One region of the Pseudocolwellia sp. G5-9 genome, then DNA from elsewhere that is predicted to be linked to it. Evidence: predicted binding sites of a transcription regulator. Region 1 holds the regulator's gene; each other region holds the start of a gene.
What was found. The regulator MetJ, encoded in region 1, represses methionine synthesis genes. The targets are predictions, from matches to a motif close to TAGACGTCTAGACGTCTA.
Positions count from the first base shown of each region.

Region 2: AC0L5Q_RS08540 (methylenetetrahydrofolate reductase) is a predicted target of MetJ. The motif match lies at 2,434-2,451, and genes of this name have one in related genera.
Region 3: AC0L5Q_RS04295 (cystathionine beta-lyase) is a predicted target of MetJ. The motif match lies at 2,113-2,130, and genes of this name have one in related genera.

Region 1 is NZ_CM147893.1:3,611,286-3,615,541, reverse strand. Features, by position in the region: gene metL (bifunctional aspartate kinase/homoserine dehydrogenase II) at 1-184, opposite strand, end outside; gene metB (cystathionine gamma-synthase) at 212-1,369, opposite strand; gene metJ (met regulon transcriptional regulator MetJ) at 1,575-1,904, shown strand; gene AC0L5Q_RS15560 (hypothetical protein) at 1,914-2,327, opposite strand; partial or broken gene AC0L5Q_RS15555 (malic enzyme-like NAD(P)-binding protein) at 2,506-3,748, opposite strand; gene AC0L5Q_RS15550 (adenylosuccinate synthase) at 4,118-4,256, opposite strand, start outside.
Region 2 is NZ_CM147893.1:2,007,983-2,012,238, forward strand. Features, by position in the region: gene AC0L5Q_RS08520 (MlaC/ttg2D family ABC transporter substrate-binding protein) at 1-96, shown strand, start outside; gene AC0L5Q_RS08525 (RNA methyltransferase) at 405-863, opposite strand; gene AC0L5Q_RS08530 (YgjP-like metallopeptidase domain-containing protein) at 1,014-1,526, shown strand; gene AC0L5Q_RS08535 (pseudouridine synthase) at 1,559-2,266, opposite strand; gene AC0L5Q_RS08540 (methylenetetrahydrofolate reductase) at 2,468-3,448, shown strand; gene AC0L5Q_RS08545 (DsbA family protein) at 3,506-4,132, shown strand; gene AC0L5Q_RS08550 (hypothetical protein) at 4,207-4,256, shown strand, end outside.
Region 3 is NZ_CM147893.1:1,001,153-1,005,408, forward strand. Features, by position in the region: gene AC0L5Q_RS04290 (Kelch repeat-containing protein) at 1-757, opposite strand, end outside; gene AC0L5Q_RS04295 (cystathionine beta-lyase) at 905-2,086, opposite strand; gene AC0L5Q_RS04300 (MBL fold metallo-hydrolase) at 2,251-3,414, opposite strand; gene AC0L5Q_RS04305 (TonB-dependent receptor) at 3,980-4,256, opposite strand, start outside.

The sequences.
Region 1 (4,256 bases):
TTCCATTAGCTGAAACCACAACAAAATCATTTAGCTTACAATGATTTTTAATAATGTTAACGACACGTTCTATACACTCAACATTAGCCAAACTACTGCCACCAAATTTGTGCACATGTACAGCGTGTTTAGCTAATTGATTTTTTTCACTAACTAATTGTTCAATATCATTTACTGAGTTCATATTTACCAACATCAATTGTGTTTATTCTTATTTTTGTGAAGCTAAAAGGCCTTGCGATAAATCAGCGATTAAGTCGTCTACGTCTTCTATCCCAACAGAAACCCGCACTAACGACTGAGTAATACCCGCTTCTAATTGAGCTGATATTTCCATTCCTGCATGTGTCATAGTCGATGGGTGACTAATTAAACTTTCCACACCACCTAAAGATTGAGCTAGCGTAAACATATTAAGATTTTTAAAGAGTTTTTTTACAGACTCAACACCGCCTTTAACTTCAAAGCTCATCATTGCGCCAAAACTAGCTTGCTGTTTTTTAGCAATATCATGACCAGGATGATCAGGTAAACCTGGATAATAAACCGCATCAACAGCATCGTGTTCATTTAAAAACACAGCCACTTTAGCTGCATTAATTTGATGCTGCTTCATTCTTACAGGTAATGTTTTTAAGCCTCTTAATGCTAAGTAACTATCGAAAGGAGATCCCGTTATACCTATACAATTTGCCCACCAAGCTAATTCATCGCCTAAAGCTTCATCTTTTGTTATTAACACGCCACCCACCACATCACTATGACCATTAATGTATTTAGTGGTTGAATGAAACACAATATCAGCACCTAAAAGCAAAGGTTTTTGTAAAAGAGGAGACATAAAAGTATTATCGACGGCAACAAGTGCACCTACAGCGTGTGCTGCTTTGGTGACTTTCTCGATATCCACAATACGTAATAATGGATTACTCGGTGATTCAATCAGTACTAATTTAGGTTTTTGTTTAAGGGCTTCAGCTAAAGCATTTTCATCGTTTTGATCAACAATAATTAACTTAAAATTGCCTTTTTTTGCTAGATGCGTGAATAATCGGTAACTACCACCATAACAATCATGTGGTACAACAAGTACATCATCTGTGCATAATAATTGACAAATAAGGTGTACAGCTGCCATACCTGTGCTTGTTACAACGCCTTTTGTACCTTCTTCTAACTCAACAACCGCTTCTGCAAAAGTAGAGCGTGTTGGGTTTCCGGTACGTGAATAATCATAATCACGCTTTTCATTGAAGCCTTTTAGAGCATAGGTACTTGCTAAATGTATTGCAGGCACTACACCGACGTGTTGCTTGTCACTACGAATACCAGCTCTTGCCGCTATTGTTGCCATACTTTTCTTAGTCATTTGAGACTCCAGCTAGGTATAATTTTAAATAGATGTTTAGATGTCTAAAACTCTAAACGGTTTACTAAACTTGGTCAAGAAATTTTAGACATCTAAACTTCTACACATTCGTTATTGACTCAGCGCCCACAAACAGTAAAATTAGTGAATTAGTGTCTGTTGATATTGTTCAATCAGATATTCCATATTAAAGGGTAAGTAATTTATGGCAGAGTGGAATGACGAGTATATTAATCCATACGCCGAACACGGGAAAAAAAGTGAACAAGTAAAAAAGATCACCGTTTCTATTCCTTTACGTGTTCTTAAGGTCTTAACTGATGAGAGAACTCGTCGACAGGTTAATAATCTTCGCCATGCTACTAATAGCGAATTATTATGCGAAGCCTTTTTACATGCTTTTACCGGCCAACCTTTACCTGATGATAACGATTTAGCTAAAGACAATACTGAAAAACTACCTGCTAGCGTTCGTAAAATATTAGAGGCTAAAGGTATTACAGACTTTAGTGCTTATGAAACTGAAGACGATTAATTCATAAATTTATGAAGGCAAGGTTAACAACCCTTGTTTTTCAGCAATCTCATTAATCACTTTTTTTACTTTCATTGTAATGTAGCCTGATAATATTTTAGGCTCTTTATCTAATAACTCTATTTCTGATTCAGTGATCGCAACAAAACAGCTTATATCTTTGTTGTTAACATAAATCATAACATCATCTGCAACTTCAATTTTATCACCTATCCTTTCAATAGATACTTGTTGTAAATATTCATCATTTTTTTCTATATAAAACTGAATAGTTAAAACGTTATTTTCATCCTCATACCAACCTGCCGCTAATGTTTGAAAATTAACATGCGCTTCTTGTTTATTAATAATGCCCTTTAATTTGACATAATGAGCTAATAACTTTTCGCTAGCCGTAATACTTATTGGTAGGTCGTCTTCCATCAATTTTCACTTTAAATAAAAACAAGATCTTAATTATATACCCGTTACTATTCAAGATGCAGGTTCAGTGGAAACTAAAAAGGGCTTTAGCCCTTCTTTAATATAATCATTATGTAAGATAATCTGAACTCTGGTTAAGATCTCAAATTCACAACACAAATAACGATATAACTGATAATTAGAGCATGTAATTATCAGGTAATTCTAAAGCGGCTACACCTGAATCTATCGCTGCTTGTGCCACAGCTCGCGCTACATTTGCACATAAACGCGGGTCCATAGGTTTAGGTATAATATATTCTTTACCAAATACTAAATTCTTCACGCCACTAGCAACCAAAACTTCTTGTGAAACTTCTTCTTTTGCTAATGATTCTGATTGCATGAACCGCTGCTATTTTCATTTCATCATTAATCGTTCTTGCACGAACATCTAAAGCTCCACGAAAGATAAAAGGGAAACACAAAACGTTATTAACTTGATTTGGATAGTCCGAACGACCCGTAGCAATAATAAGGTCATCTCTTGTGGCATGTGCTAGCTCAGGTTTTATCTCAGGATCTGGGTTTGAACACGCAAAAATAACGGGGTTTGGCCCCATCAATTTTACATGCTCAGCCGATAATAAATTGGGTCCAGAAACCCCAACAAAAACATCAGCCCCTTCTATGGCATCCTCTAATGTTCTTTTATCGGTATTATTAGCGAAAAGTTTTTTATATTCATTTAAATCGTCACGGCGAGTATGCACAATACCTTTAGTGTCGAGCATGTAAATTTTTTCACGTTGAGCTCCACACTTAATCAATAATTCCATACAGGCAATAGCAGCAGCCCCCGCCCCCATACAAACTATATTTGCAGACTTTATATCTTTACCTTGAATTTCTAGCGCATTAATCATACCTGCGGCTGTAACGATTGCTGTGCCGTGTTGGTCATCATGAAAGACAGGAATTTTGCAACGTTCAATTAATGCTTTTTCAATTACAAAACATTCTGGCGCTTTAATATCTTCTAAATTAATTCCGCCGAAACTATCAGCAATATTAGCGACAGTATTAATGAACTCTTCAACTGTATTGTGTTTAACTTCAATATCGAAAGAATTGATATTAGCAAAACGTTTAAACAGAAGAGACTTCCCTTCCATTACAGGCTTCGAGGCCATAGGACCTAGATTACCTAAACCTAAAATAGCTGTACCGTTAGTAATAACAGCAACTGAATTTCCTTTGCCAGTGTACTTATATACATCATCAGGATTATTCGCAATTTCCCTAACAGGCTCAGCCACACCGGGGCTATACGCTAACGACAAATCTAAACTTGTTTCAGCGGGTGTAGTTAATTCAACACTAATTTTCCCTGGTGTTGGAAATTGATGATAATCGAGAGCTTGCTGGCGGAAATCTGTCATGGTTGCATCCTAATACATAAAAGGTAAGGTGTAATACTTCACATTAAAGAACAAATTATACGAATTATGACTCATTCTTAATGACACAACAAAATAACATGAAACTCTTGCTTTTGCTTTGTATTTTAAATAGTTTTTGACTATATAAAATACTTAGATGCTCTATTAAAAACTAAAGTATTAACAAACAAACAGAATTATTAGGTAATCGAGTATGTAAAGATACAGGTGGACAAACATTATAATAAAAAATTTTATAATAATAGTCGTAGTGTAGCTTGATGAATAACGATTTAGTTAAAAAGGAAATATTAGCAGGCAATAAAAAAGCCACTTAAAAAGTGGCTTCAATCAAAAGGAACTTATTAGTTACTCGTCAAACGGATTAACTAAAATAATAGTTTCATTACGATCAGGTCCCGTAGAAATAATATCAACTGGGACACCTGTTACTTCTTCAATACGCTTGATATAAGCAATGGCGTTAGCTGGAAGGTTTTCACGTTGA
Region 2 (4,256 bases), 1.6 Mb from region 1:
TCATTACTTTCAAGTAAGCAAGCAGAGTTAAGTCAACGCATTGCTAAAGAAGGTATTGAGCAAGTTACATTAGAACTAGCTTCAATAACTAAATAACCTTAACTCGGTTTAAGAGATGTTTAACAAATTGAAATATATATAACAAAAAATATTTTTATTGAGCCTCTAGCTTGATAGTTTTTCTTGATTCAAGGCAAATTTCGCGTCAATAGCTGGTCTATTGCAAGTAAATTTAACGCAGAAATTAGGAAAAATAGCTGCTAGAGAAGCATTTGTTAAGCCAAGTTCAGGTTAAATATCAATTCAGAGTTTCCCTATTAAGAATTCATTGTTCGCTGTAATTCTTGGTCCCCATTAAGTTTTTAATGGGGATTTTTTTATCTCTTATTTTTATACCAATCGCATTAATGATTAGAAAAATCATCACCTTTTGCCATTCTGTCGTACAAAATAACATTTACAGTTGCCGCTAAGTTCATACAACCATTAGTGGGTATATAAATAGTTTCTCGACAAAAATCAGTAATGTGTTTTTTTAACGTGCCATCTTCTGGGCCAAAAATGTAAAAAGCTCTAGGTGGATGTTTATAGTTAACTAGCGATTTAGCCCCTTCAACCAATTCAACGGCTACTGGCACACAATCTAATGGAATGGTATTTTTTAAGTCTTCAACACCAATTAATGGAATGTCTAAATGAACTTTATTTTTATCGGTGTAAAACGCTTTAGCTAAATCGTATCGTTTACCTGTGTAATAAACCGAATGTACACCGTAACAACCTGAAGCTCGCATCACTGATCCTACGTTCTCTGGTGATTTAGGATTAAATAATCCAATGCATGCGTATCCTTTTTTACTCATTTTAAACAACTCATTTTATTTATTAATTTACTAGCCAACTTAGAACGGCGAGATTATACCTATTTTTGATTCTGAAAACATGTAAGCCACATAGATAGTTGTTAATATAAAACATATAATGCTGCTAAGTTTTAAGCTAAATAATTTATTATGACTACGCCATTAAAATACCTTTCTGCATACTCACCTGAGATTAAAGATAAAATTCAAATAATGTTGAATGAGAACACGTTAAAAACGTTTTTACTCAATAAATACCCTACCCCTCATACGATTTATAATGATAAAGCCTTGAGGGAATATGTAATGAATATAAAAAATCAATATTTGAAAAAATCGAATCCTTTAAGTCAAATAAAGTACGATGATAAAATTCACGTGATTAATAATGCGTTAGGATTACATACTTATGTGTCTAGGGTACAAGGTAGCAAGCTAAAAAGTAAAAATGAGTTAAGAGTTGGTAGTATGTTTAAAGTCGCTCCAGAGCCTTTTTTACAAATGATAGTGGTGCATGAATTAGCACACTTAAAAGAAAAAAATCATGATAAGCCGTTTTATAAGCTCTGCGAGCACATGTTGCCTAATTATCATCAATTAGAATTTGAATTACGCGTATATTTAACTCAGCTTGAATTGAAAGGCCCTGTGTATGGTGAGTAAGCTATGTTTATGTTGATTTAAATAACAATAGTTTATCGGTTAAAAATATTTTTTACTTCATCAGCCGTTAATTCGCGGCTTTCGCCAGCTTGTAAATTTTCATCTAATAACAAACTCCCTATTTTACTGCGATGTAACGCCATAACTTGATTTTGAAAACGGCCAAACATGCGCTTAATTTGATGATACTTTCCTTCCATTAAAATAACTCGAGCAATATAGTCAGATTCAATAGTGAGTTCAGCGGGTTCTGTTGTTATATCTTCATAGCCAAAATACATACCTTGTTTAAAAGCCTCAATGTAATCGCTTGTTAATTTGTTTTTTAAGGTAACATGATACACTTTAGGTACTTTACTGTTGGGTAATGTTAAACGTTCAGACCAACTACTGTCGTTAGTTAAGAGCATTAAACCTGAAGTATTGAGATCTAAACGACCAACAATATGTAGATCTTCTTTAAATGAAAAAGATAATAAGTCGATTACCGTTTTATGAAGCTTATCTTTAGTCGCACTTACCACACCTATAGGCTTATTCAGCATAATGTAGGATGGTTTATAATCTTGTAAGACCTTATCGCTAACTTTTATAAACGAGAACTTATTTATTTGGAGGGCCGCATCAGTAATAACAACCCCATCTACTTCAACTTTATTCTGCGCTAAAAGCAGCTTAACGTCTCGTTTATTAATAGCTAATGCGGAGCTTATAAATTTATCAACCCTGCTTTTTTCCATTACCTTTCTTTACTCTACTGTAGGTTCTAGTTGTCATTACAACAAATAATATCAGTATCAAAAGTAAATCGCATAACTCTGACACTTAAAAACACATAGCTAATATCCAATTAATGCATTAACTCGATGAATGAACCTTGACAAATTTTAGAAACTGTAAGACTATATAGACGTCTAAACGTCTATAAAAGAATTTAACTTGTGAAAACAGAATCTGAATTAAAAGCACGATACAACGATATTCACCGAGGTGTTTATTTTATTGGTACAACTCCTCCTAAAAGTGACACACCACTTGAAGAAGTTGAAAGCATAGCAAATAAATTATTAGAGCGTGTAAGCGATATAGATTTTGATGGTTTAATTGTATACGACATTCAAGATGAAAACTCACGCACGAATAAACCACGACCGTTTCCTTTTAAATCGACCCATGATCCTCGATTATATTCATCACTGTTAAACAAAAAGTCTAATCGCCCAGTGATTACTTATAAAAGTGTTGTTCAATCAAACGCTGACGACTTTAATTTGTGGGCAAGTGAAGCTTGGGAAAAATATGGCGTTAAAGATATCGTGTTAGTGGGCAGTCCATCTAAAAACAACACGATATCTCTTTCTTTAAAAAATGCTTACAACACACTAGTTTGCAATGAAAATAATTTTTTTATTGGTGGTGTAACCATAGCTGAACGCCACGTAAGTAAAGGTAATGAACACCAAAGATTAATTGAGAAACACCAACAAGGTTGTAACTTTTTTATCTCACAAGCGATTTATAACCCACAAGCAACAATTGATATGCTGACTCGCTATGCCATTGAATGTAAAGAGCAAGGCTTAAAACCACAGCGTTTAATATTGACTTTTTCACCTTGTGGTAGTCAAAAAACGTTAGAATTTATTGATTGGTTAGGTGTAAGTGTTCCTGAGGCAACAAGTTTGCGTATACTAAATGCTAACAACTCGTTATATGAATCTATCCGTATTTGTTCAAACAGTTTACAGCAAATTTTAGATGCTATATTACCTTACGACTTACCTTTAGGCTTAAATATTGAAAGTTTAACCAATCGTAAAGAAGAGATTGATGGCTCAATTCTGCTTTATAAACTATTACGCTCAAAAATGGAAAACTACTTAGCTAAAAAAGAACTTAATCTATTAATTAGCAAAGTTTAATCTGTAACAATTAATTTTCATATCGGCTACCGAGCGATTAAATCATAAGGACTTATTTTGGATAAAATACTTATTTATGTTCATGATCCTATGTGTAGCTGGTGCTGGGGATTTGAACCCGTTAGAAAGAAACTTTTTAACAGTTTACCGCCTGCAATTATCATTAAGCGATTTGTTGGCGGCTTGGCTTCAGACTCTCATGATCCTATGCCAAAACAAATGCAAACTATGCTACAAAACACATGGCGTAAAATAGAACAGACAATTCCTGGTACTGAATTTAATTATGATTTTTGGACTAATTGTCAGCCAAGACGTTCAACTTACCCTTCAAACCGTGCTGTTATTGCTGCTCGCCAGCAAAGCTCTGAATACGATGAATTAATAACACACCGCATTCAACAGGCTTATTACACTGAAGCTAAAAACCCATCAGATGAAAGTACTTTAATTGAATTAGCCAAAGAAATAGGATTAAACGTAGAACAATTTACTCAAGACATTCAGTCAGAAAAAATCGATGAATTATTCCAACAAGAGCTAAACTACACACGAAAGTTAGGTATGAATAGTTTCCCAAGCTTAGCGTATCAAGTAGGTAATAAAGCGTATTCTATACAGTTAGACTACAATAATATGGAAAGCATGTTAGACCAAATCAAACAAATTGATCAATTAAGCTAATATCGATTTATTAGTGAGGTTGATATAGCTTATCTGCTTATTATAAAGCACAAGGAGTTACTTTGAAGCTAATAATGAAAACTGAATTTGATAATCTTAGATTAAATACAGATCATCAATATGA
Region 3 (4,256 bases), 2.2 Mb from region 1:
CACCAAATGTATATAATTTATCTTTAATGACAGTCACTGAATGTGCACTCATTTTAACAGGCATTGAAGGAAGAGAAATCCACTTATTTGTCTTAGGGTTAAACTCCTCAAATACATTCAGAGCTGACTTATGATTGTATCCACCAACCAGATATATCTTGTCATCTTTAACTACCGATCGAGTTGTTTTAGCTGTAGGCATATCTGCAGCCCTCATCCATTTATTTTGTTTAACGGAATAAACTGACACTAAAGCGCTAGCAACTAATTCACTTTTATTAGGGTATGCACCACCAAAAACAAAAATATTATTATTTAAGAATACAGCACTATTAATTCGAGTTGGATAAGGTAATGGTTTAGCAAAGCTAACTTCATGAGTTATCGTATCAAATATTTCAACTCTATTTTCATATCGAAACTCTTTATTTTTCAGGCTGACACCACCAATGATATATATAGAATGTTCACCATCCCAAACAGCTGAAAAATACCGTCTAGGTATTAATTTACTTTTTAAAACCTGTATTTTATTGGTATTAGGGTTTATTTGTTCAATACTTGAAAGAAAGCCCTTTTTATTACTACCTCCAAACACATAAATCATCTTCCCATCATTAATTGCAGCATGGGCAAAACGAGATTTAGAAAGAGATAAACCATCAGACTTTAAATCGGATGTAGTGGAACAACCTGAAAGAGCGATAAGAAAGAAAATAAAGAGGTGTGATAAATAATTTGTTTTTAAGTTAATCATACCATTAGTCCATTAATTTACGATTATTCATTTTATAATAGCCACCATAAACAATGCAAGTCTAAAGCTTTATAAAGCTTTGATTTTTAAATTAATAAATATAAAAAAAGCACATAAACGTGCTTTTTTATTGCTTACCTTATAAGATTAACCTTGCTCTAGCACCGAATTAAAGCGCTCAAAACCTTTAGTTAAATCTTCAATTAAATCGTCTACATCTTCTAAGCCAACATGAAGCCTAATTAACGGAAACTCGTATTTCCATTCTGTAGCAGTACGCATGGATTTTACGTTTGATATCGCTAAAATCAAGCTTTCAAAACCGCCCCACGAATAGCCCATTTTAAAGTGTTCCATTCCGTCAAGTAACGCAGTAATGGCCGCTTGGCTGCCTTTGTTTAATACAAACGAAAACAAACCATTTGAACCATTAAAATCACGTTCAAAAAATTCATGACCTGGGCATGAAGGTAAAGCAGGATGCAGTACCGTTTCAACTTCTGGTCTTGTTGCTAACCAATTCGCAATCTTAAGCGCGCTCGTTTGATGCTGTTTTAGCCTAACACTTAAAGTACGGATACCACGCAATGCTAAATACAAATCGTCTGGCGAAGTGCACTGCCCCATAATGTAACTATTTTCACGTACCTGTGGCCAATACTCTTCAGTAGCGGTTGCAGTACCTAACATGACGTCTGAATGCCCTACTATATATTTGGTAGCAGCTTGTACTGAAATATCAACACCATGATCAAATGGCTGAAAATTAACAGCTGCGCCCCATGTATTATCAAGCATAACTATACAGCCATGCTTATGAGCCACTTCTGCTATGCCGGGTACATCTTGAATTTCCATGGTGATTGAACCTGGAGATTCTAAAAATATCAAACTCGTGTTGTCTTGGATAAGCGCTTCGATACCTTTACCAATTAACGGGTCGTAATAAGTGGTAGTAACTCCCATTTTAGCGAGAATTTTGTCACAATAATCGCGAGTAGGTTCGTAGGCATTATCTACCATTAAAATATGATCGCCAGTTTTAACCACCGAAATAATTGCATTAGTAATAGCTGCAGTACCTGAAGGATATAAAGCACAGCCAGCTCCGCCTTCAAGCTCAACCATAGCATCGCTAAATGCAAACGAGGTAGTCGTGCCTCTTCGGCCATAAAACAAGGTTTGATTTGTTCTATTTACTGCTGCAGCTTTCATTTGTTTAACAGACTCAAACACAACCGTTGATGCGCGCTGCACAGAAGGATTGACTACGCCATTTGTCCACTTTGCAGAACGCCCTGCTGTTACTACTTTTGTTTCTGTTTTCATTTATGTGTTCTCGTTTTTAGATATTATAGCTATCTAGCCATCTATAATGTATTTATAACCTGATTAGATTAAAGGTGCACGGAATTTTTGATAATAAGTAAGAATACTTTAAAAGTAATTAGGCTAAATCAATAGCCATATAATTTAGATATAAGCCTAATAACCTACTGCCACCAACGCTCTGTAAATATAGGATTTTTCAAATCTATAATCTCACCAAACCTTGGAGTACTTAAAGTAACTTGCTTTTCTTGTGATGTTTTCAAAATTTGATTTAACGGATCATCCCAATCATGAAACGCTAAATCGAATGTACTGTTGTGAATAGGTATTAACACGTTAGCGTTAAGATCTTGATGAGCTTGTACTGTTTGAGCAGGAAACATATGAATTTTTTTCCAAAACTCATCGTAAGCGCCATTCTCCATAAAACTCACATCAAAAGGCCCATACTTATCACCTATCATTTTAAAGCCATCAAAATAACCCGTATCACCACTAAAATAGAGTTTATATTCATCTAACAAAAATACCCAAGATCCCCACAATGTAGCATTTCTATCCCATAAGGTTCTTCCTGAAAAATGCTGCGATGGTGTAAATGCGATAGTAAACTTACGACCTTTATTCTCTTCATTACTTGTAAACTCCACTTCTTGCCACCAAGCGAGACTTTTAATATTGGCTTTCGAAACTCCCATGCTTATTAAGTTTTCATCAACACCTTTAGGTACATAAAAGAACGTATAATCATTAGAAAGAAATTTAATAGTGTCGTTATCTAGATGATCATAATGATTATGTGAGATGAACACTTTATCTATTTTAGGTAAGTCTTCAAGGCTAATCGCCGCAGCTTCAAAACGTTTGGGGCCTACAAAAGAAACAGGCGACGCTCGTTCGCTAAACATAGGGTCAATTAGCCAATAGCTACCGTAAACTTTCATTAAAATAGACGAATGCCCTAATTTAACGATATAAACACTTTTACTATCAAGCGCATCTAATTTTGCTCTAGTAAGGGGCTTAACATAATTATCGCTGGGCATTGGGTTGTTGCGATCTTCAAATAACGATCGCTTAAAAATAGCTAAACCAACCAACAAGCTCGATCGATTTGCAGCATCATCTTCTACATTTTTATTACTCCCATGATTTATATTTTTATAGACGGCATCAACAGAAGTTGAAGAGCTACAAGCAATGATAATAATAATGAATGTAAATATAGCGATGAATTTACTCAGTGTTTTCATTGATGTTAAACCTATTATTTCAAAATTGGATTGTTTATTCGTTGAGTTTGGGTAAGTAACTCTATTGTGCATTAAAAGTTTTCTAAGGTCTGTGGCTCTTTCGAGGTTACTTTTAAAACAAGCGCAAGCCTTTGAGTTAATTTAAAGTTTAACCCTAAAAGCTCAGCAGCCACTAATAAATTTAATCTTATTAATTGTAGATTAAGAAGTTTTTACAACACTGATATTCTTATGCGTTAATAAGCATACCAGTAAGTCGCCCTGCGGATACAAATAAAAGGTGACAAACTGTGACTAAATAACCTCAACTCGGGATAAGCAAAGTTACTCAACAAGCTATTTTTACGCCTAACTTAACTTCGTTGAATTGATTACTAATAGCCAGAAAGAAAAAAGTTCGCCTTGTTACACACAAAAATATCAATGTTAATGACTAATATCTTAGGAAAATAACAATACATATTAAACATTTGATAAATAAATCTTTTAATTGGTTCACTAACATTCATTAACCTAAGTTGAGGTTAAATAAAATATTTTATGATCAAAAAAGCCGTCAAGAAGACGGCTTTTCAATGACCTTCCATATCATTAACATCATAATCAATAATATGAAATTTATAACACGCTATACTTTTTAGAACTTAGCTGTAATACCTACATTATAACGAGCGCCAAACTGTTCTAAACTAATCAATTGATCAGCAAAACGACCATGTTGTCTGGTTGTTTCTTCAGTAATATTTATACCTTCAACAAACACAGAAATATTATCGTTTATTTCATAACTCGCATTAAGATCCCATTGTCCGTAAGCTTCAGTAAACGTTGGTTCAATTAGGTTTTGTGGTTGGTGCATTGCCCATAAAAAGTCATCGCGCCAGTTATAAGCTAAACGCACTTGTAAGCCATTC